DNA from 2 places in the Paenibacillus sp. FSL F4-0122 genome. Region 2 is predicted to be linked to the other one. Evidence: a T-box and tRNA genes for the amino acid it is inferred to sense, from the RefSeq annotation. Region 2 holds a T-box; the other holds one or more tRNA genes.
The links. The T-box of region 2 lies ahead of tyrS (tyrosine--tRNA ligase). A T-box ahead of a tRNA ligase gene usually reads a tRNA of that ligase, here a tRNA-Tyr.
Positions count from the first base shown of each region.

Region 1 (3,384 bases), 2.1 Mb from region 2:
TTTTTTCCAAATAAAGTATCATTAAAAGTAATAAATTTAACGTTTAGGCTCAAAAATAGCAATAAAAATACCATTATTATTAATAATCCGCTTTATTTCCGAACGAGATGGCCAGTCAGGTTGCGAACTTTCGGATTTATTGATACGATCATAACAAATATTATTAAAAATAATTATATGATTTCGGTCATAGTTTTGTACGATTCGGCTAAAACATAAGTATTGGAGGATCATCATGGATCGTGTTCTATATATTGTAAGTGCCACACATGAGCTAAATACTTATATCCCTCCACACCAGCATGAATGCTACGAACTGGTCTATTATTTACAGGGGGTAGGGACAACCAATGTTGGCCCACGAAGTTACCATTTTCGCTCCTCTTCTTTCGCGCTTGTGCCACCCAATCATAAACATGACGAGCACCACCGTGAGGATGCAAATGTATTATTTGTAGGCTTCCACTCGGTACACCCTAATATGAGTAATCTGCTCGGCGTATATGAAGATGATAAAGATCAGACCGTTCTTCAAATCCTGCTGCGAATGAAAGCAGAGTTTACACGTAAGCAAGACGGATTCTCTGAGCTTCTAAACCTACAAATGAGCGAGATTACCGTCCATCTTATGAGGCTTCTTAGTGCCTCTGGATATCAATCCCCAACAGAAGATCGAGTACAATATGTCCTTAATTATATGAATGAGCATTATCGCCATAAATTGTCCGTCGAAACACTATCAGAAATGTCCGGATATAGCTACGATCGTTTTCGCCATCTATTTAAAGAACGTTTCGGGTCCTCACCCCTGCGGTATTTGCTGTTAAAACGCCTGGAGTATGCAAAATCTCTATTACGTCATACTCAGATGCAAATCTCTGAAGTATCTGCTGCTGCAGGTTTTGTGAACGATGCCCAATTCTGCAATATGTTTAAACGAGAAATAGGTCATACCCCGCGAGCATTCCGCATTAATAATCAATCAGGTTAATCACTAATCAGATTAAAAAAAGCCGTTGAAATAGAGAAACTCCTCTATTCAACGGCTTAATCCTGTAAAACTAAGAACATAAAGAAAAAAGGTTAGTAAGATTGCTTATAAAAGCAATCTTACTAACCTTTTTAAGATACCGGCGAGAGGACTCGAACCTCCACGGTTTCCCACTCGATTTTGAGTCGAGCGCGTCTGCCATTCCGCCACGCCGGCACATATGAACTAAATGGAGGCGCCACCCAGATTTGAACTGGGGATAAAGCTTTTGCAGAGCTTTGCCTTACCACTTGGCTATGGCGCCATGTAAATTTTGGAGCGGACGACGGGAATCGAACCCGCGACCCTCGCCTTGGCAAGGCGATGCTCTACCGCTGAGCCACGTCCGCATAAAATGGCTGGGGATATAGGATTCGAACCTATGAGTGACGGAGTCAAAGTCCGTTGCCTTACCGCTTGGCTAATCCCCAATAACATTTTAAAGTAAATGGGGCGACTGATGGGTCTCGAACCCACGAATGCCGGAACCACAATCCGGTGCGTTAACCCCTTCGCCACAGTCGCCATATTAAGTTGATATTGTCGCCATTATTCATTTTAAAGAAAATGGGGCGGCCGATGGGTCTCGAACCCACGAATGCCGGAACCACAATCCGGTGCGTTAACCCCTTCGCCACGGCCGCCATATTAAACTTTAGAAAAAACTTGGCAGGGGCAGCAGGAATTGAACCCACACCAACGGTTTTGGAGACCGTTGTTCTACCTTTAAACTATGCCCCTAAAAACTGGTGGAGGATGATGGATTCGAACCACCGAACACTTACGTGAGCAGATTTACAGTCTGATGCGTTTGGCCACTTCGCTAATCCTCCAAGGATGGTGCCGGCGAGAGGACTTGAACCCCCAACCTACTGATTACAAGTCAGTTGCTCTACCAATTGAGCTACACCGGCATGGCACTCATTCTTTTGTGATGATAAATGGTGGCTCGGGACGGAATCGAACCGCCGACACGAGGATTTTCAGTCCTCTGCTCTACCGACTGAGCTACCGAGCCATGATGAAAATGGCGGAACCGACGGGATTCGAACCCGCGATCTCCTGCGTGACAGGCAGGCATGTTAGGCCAACTACACCACGGTTCCAAAAGATATAATTGCTTAAGTTAATTGGTTGCGGGGGCAGGATTTGAACCTGCGGCCTTCGGGTTATGAGCCCGACGAGCTACCGGGCTGCTCCACCCCGCGTCAGTAAAAATATGTTATGGTGGAGGCTGAGGGGATCGAACCCCCGACCCTCTGCTTGTAAGGCAGATGCTCTCCCAGCTGAGCTAAGCCTCCATAAACAACAATTGTTATTGTACCAAAGTCCACTAGGATAAATCAAGTGAAAATTTGGTGACCCGTATGGGATTCGAACCCATGTTACCTCCGTGAAAGGGAGGTGTCTTAACCCCTTGACCAACGGGCCATACTAATTAAAAATTTGTGGCGGAGAGAGAGGGATTCGAACCCTCGAGACGCTTGTGGCGCCTACACGATTTCCAATCGTGCTCCTTCGGCCAAACTCGGACACCTCTCCATATGGCTCCCCGAACAGGACTCGAACCTGTGACAACTCGATTAACAGTCGAGTGCTCTACCAACTGAGCTATCAGGGAATATTCATACCAGGCTTAATCGCCTGAAAACTGAATCCGAAACAAATCTGCATTCTAAGTATAGGATAAGCCCTCGACCGATTAGTATTGGTCAGCTCCATGCATTGCTGCACTTCCACCTCCAACCTATCTACCTCGTCGTCTTCAAGGGGTCTTACTAATTGGGAAATCTCATCTTGAGGGGGGCTTCACGCTTAGATGCTTTCAGCGCTTATCCCGTCCGTACGTAGCTACCCAGCCATGCTCCTGGCGGAACAACTGGTGCACCAGCGGTACGTCCATCCCGGTCCTCTCGTACTAAGGACAGCTCCTCTCAAATTTCCTGCGCCCACGACAGATAGGGACCGAACTGTCTCACGACGTTCTGAACCCAGCTCGCGTACCGCTTTAATGGGCGAACAGCCCAACCCTTGGGACCTACTTCAGCCCCAGGATGCGATGAGCCGACATCGAGGTGCCAAACCTCCCCGTCGATGTGGACTCTTGGGGGAGATAAGCCTGTTATCCCCAGGGTAGCTTTTATCCGTTGAGCGATGGCCCTTCCATGCGGTACCACCGGATCACTAAGTCCGACTTTCGTCCCTGCTCGACTTGTAGGTCTCGCAGTCAAGCTCCCTTATGCCTTTGCACTCTGCGAATGATTTCCAACCATTCTGAGGGAACCTTGGAACGCCTCCGTTACTCTTTAGGAGGCGACCGCCCCAGTCAAACTGCCCGCCTGACACGGTCCCCG
Region 1 is NZ_JBBODI010000001.1:3,219,097-3,222,480, reverse strand. Features, by position in the region: gene MHH49_RS13990 (AraC family transcriptional regulator) at 236-991, shown strand; tRNA gene MHH49_RS13985 (tRNA-Leu) at 1,129-1,207, opposite strand; tRNA gene MHH49_RS13980 (tRNA-Cys) at 1,222-1,295, opposite strand; tRNA gene MHH49_RS13975 (tRNA-Gly) at 1,306-1,380, opposite strand; tRNA gene MHH49_RS13970 (tRNA-Gln) at 1,387-1,461, opposite strand; tRNA gene MHH49_RS13965 (tRNA-His) at 1,480-1,555, opposite strand; tRNA gene MHH49_RS13960 (tRNA-His) at 1,599-1,674, opposite strand; tRNA gene MHH49_RS13955 (tRNA-Trp) at 1,698-1,771, opposite strand; tRNA gene MHH49_RS13950 (tRNA-Tyr) at 1,778-1,863, opposite strand; tRNA gene MHH49_RS13945 (tRNA-Thr) at 1,869-1,944, opposite strand; tRNA gene MHH49_RS13940 (tRNA-Phe) at 1,973-2,048, opposite strand; tRNA gene MHH49_RS13935 (tRNA-Asp) at 2,059-2,136, opposite strand; tRNA gene MHH49_RS13930 (tRNA-Met) at 2,162-2,238, opposite strand; tRNA gene MHH49_RS13925 (tRNA-Val) at 2,256-2,331, opposite strand; tRNA gene MHH49_RS13920 (tRNA-Glu) at 2,387-2,461, opposite strand; tRNA gene MHH49_RS13915 (tRNA-Ser) at 2,480-2,572, opposite strand; tRNA gene MHH49_RS13910 (tRNA-Asn) at 2,576-2,651, opposite strand; rRNA gene MHH49_RS13905 (23S ribosomal RNA) at 2,713-3,384, opposite strand, start outside.
Region 1: it has a tRNA-Tyr gene. The T-box ahead of tyrS (tyrosine--tRNA ligase) is inferred to sense a tRNA for this amino acid. The anticodon was not compared.

Region 2 (3,384 bases):
CCCCATTAAGTGTTGTGAATGAGAAGGTTGTGGTCAGCGAATATTTCGTGAACTTTTATAAAGCTAAGCTGGCTAAGACAGAGTAGGACGAAATAGCAATTATTTGATAATTCTAATAAAAATCCAGATGAGAAAAGAACCGTCTTTATAGGCGGTTCTTTTTCTTATATATTTAAGCCGTCTTGATTTTTGTGGCGTTTCAATAAAATTTGGCTTTCTACACGTACCAGTCCATCCAGACAATAGATTGATTCATGCATAAACCGTTCCATCTCTTCAAGATTCTCAACTAAGATGTGAATATGCAGAATACAAGGTCCTGTCATTTCGTATAATACAGCTACACGTTCGTTTTCTTTTAATACGTCGACGATATGATTCAAATGAGCAGGTTCTACTTCAAGTTCCAGGTAGGCGGAGATTTTCTTTCCTAACTTTTCGGCACTGATGACAATCGAGAACTGTTCAATAATCCCTTGATTGACTAGCCGATCAATACGGTCTTTCACCGCGACACTTGATAAACTGACTTCTTTAGCTAGATCAGTATAGGAAATTCTGCTGTTTTGGGCCAGCCGCATCAAAATATGGTTATCGATAGGATCTAGCATGCGGATTCGTTCACCTCTTTTTTCGTAATTGTATCAGAAAAAAAGTGGAAATGCCTAGTAGCGCTTTACAGTAGAAGTGTGTGACGGCATTCTCTGCTGAAGATAGTTGACATAAAAGAATTATTTCACTATACTGGCTGTAATCTTATATACGATATACGTTGAAGGAGCCCAGTAGTAACTTAGTCCCTGTTCCAGAAAGCCGGGGGTTGATGAAACCCGGTACACACTAAGCTTGCGAATTACACTTTGGAGTATCTCGGGTAACACCGAGCGGAATGGCGAACGATATCTCGTCAAGAGTGGTATCAATGGTATGCTTGAGCATAAGCGTTTCATGGGTGCAATCTGGGTGGTAACACGGTTATTCAATCGTCCCTATGTCTACAATAGACAAGGGGACGATTTTTTTGTTTTTAAATATAAGGATTTATAGGGTTCACTTCATCAATGATCCTTATATTTCTCGCTGAAACGGTACCGTCCTAATCAGGAGGGCAAAGCCGTTTCCGCTTGGCGGACTGATGTTTCATTATAGGATAACTACTAATTTTGAGGGGTGTAAGGCAATGAATATTATCGACGAACTAGAATGGCGCGATGCCATCAATCAACAAACAGATGCCGAAGGGCTTAGAGAACTGACCAATCAAAAATCGGTATCCCTGTACTGCGGTGTAGATCCAACTGGTGACAGTATGCATATTGGCCACTTGATTCCATTCATGGTGCTCAAAAGATTCCAGCTGGCAGGACATCGTCCGGTTATTCTAATTGGTGGGGCTACGGGAACGATCGGTGATCCAAGTGGACGTCAATCCGAGCGCTCTTTGCAAACGCTGGAGCAAGTCCAAGCCAACGTTGATGCACTTACAGCACAAATGAAAAAATTGTTCGTGACTGATGGCGACAATCAAATCCGCATGGTGAACAACTACGATTGGACGCATAAAATCAATGTTATCGAATTTTTGCGTGACTATGGTAAAAACTTCAGCATCAATTCGATGCTTGCCAAGGATGTTGTAGCAAGCAGATTGGACAGCGGAATTTCCTTTACGGAATTCTCTTACCAAATCCTGCAATCCCTGGACTACCTGCACCTGTTCCAGCATGAAGATGTGCAGCTGCAAATCGGTGGTTCTGACCAATGGGGGAACATCACAAGTGGCTTAGATCTGATTCGTAAAAAAGAAGGTTCTGAAGCGGTGGCATTCGGACTTACCATCCCGCTTATGCTGAAAGCCGATGGTACAAAATTCGGTAAAACAGCTGGCGGAGCCATTTGGTTGGATCCGAACAAAACGACAGCTTTTGAATTCTACCAGTTCTGGGCAAATACAGATGACCGTGATGTTGTGAAATACCTGAAGTACTTTACATTCCTCTCTAAAGAGCAAATTGATGCACTAGCAGAAAAGGTGCAAACCGAACCGCATAAACGTGAAGCGCAAATAACACTGGCTGAAGAAATGACCAGATTCGTGCATGGTGAGGAATTGCTGGAGCAGGCTAAACGCATTACTGCCGCTCTGTTCAGTGGAGATATTAAATCTCTGACCGCTGACGAGATCGAGCAAGGCTTCAAGGAAATGCCGACCTACGAAACGACATTGGAGTCCAAAAATATCGTGGAGTGGCTGGTAGATCTAGGAATTGAGCCATCCAAACGTCAAGCGCGTGAAGACATCACCAAAGGCGCAATTTCCATGAACGGTGAAAAAGTTAGCGATGTAGCATTTGAAGTTACAGCCAGCGAAGCCATCGGCGGACGTTTTATCATTATCCGTAAGGGTAAGAAAAACTACAGCCTGGTGAAATTGTCCTAATAATAAGAAGCCTTCCTTATGAATAAGGAAGGTTTTTTGTTGTATTTTAAGTATAGAGGGAGACTATTTGCATATTAAGTGAAATTTGAAAGGTGAAATCGTCAAAATTATGGTAAGCTTAGGATTCGTGTGATTTATGGATTAACATGATATTCTACAACTATAACAGAAAATTAGGAGTGGTAATTTGAGAAGACAAAAACCAATGACCATGGAAGAATTGATGAATGAGTTACAAGGACAGAAAACGTATCAAGAAGATCCCAATCACATCTCTTTCGAGAAATTGTTTAATGAAGCGTTTATGAGTAAGTATTCCAATTACAAAAGTTTCGATGAGTTTTTAACCAAAGGGAACTTTCAAGTAAAGACAGAAGAAGATGTTGCTGACATACCTGATGAACTCTTTGATCGTCATGTTGTTAGGGAGACGAAGTTTGCGGATTGGAAATCCATGTTGGAAACAGCAAATAGAGAATACGTCCGTAATTAATAAGACTTAGTCTCTAACTACCGTTAGTTAGACTCATCCACAAAGAAACTGCACACCCTTATTGCTTTGTTCCAACGGACAATGGGGAGTGCAGCTTTTTTATGCCCAGTTATTCGACCAGCTATGATGTTTTACTCATCGTTGACTTGCAGATCTATGATTTAATTGAACAAATAGGAATTAGGTTCTACAAAGATAGTATTACATAGGAGGGGCAGAATCGTATGACTGCATGTATACAAACCTCTAAGCAGGAGACCCTTCATGTCATGTGGAAAACCGTCTCAGAGGATTGTAATCTAGCCTGTGATTATTGCTATTACAGTACAGCCGGGGGACATCCTCAGCAACCGATCCGGGTGATGGATACGGAGCTTCTGGAGCGGTTTATCGCTCAGTACATGAAAAGATCATCAGGGATAGCGACTTTCTCTTGGCAGGGTGGGGAGCC
Region 2 is NZ_JBBODI010000001.1:5,349,461-5,352,844, forward strand. Features, by position in the region: gene MHH49_RS23355 (acetamidase/formamidase family protein) at 1-86, shown strand, start outside; gene MHH49_RS23360 (Lrp/AsnC family transcriptional regulator) at 165-611, opposite strand; T-box leader at 764-994, shown strand; gene tyrS (tyrosine--tRNA ligase) at 1,181-2,440, shown strand; gene MHH49_RS23370 (hypothetical protein) at 2,646-2,933, shown strand; gene MHH49_RS23375 (anaerobic sulfatase maturase) at 3,158-3,384, shown strand, end outside.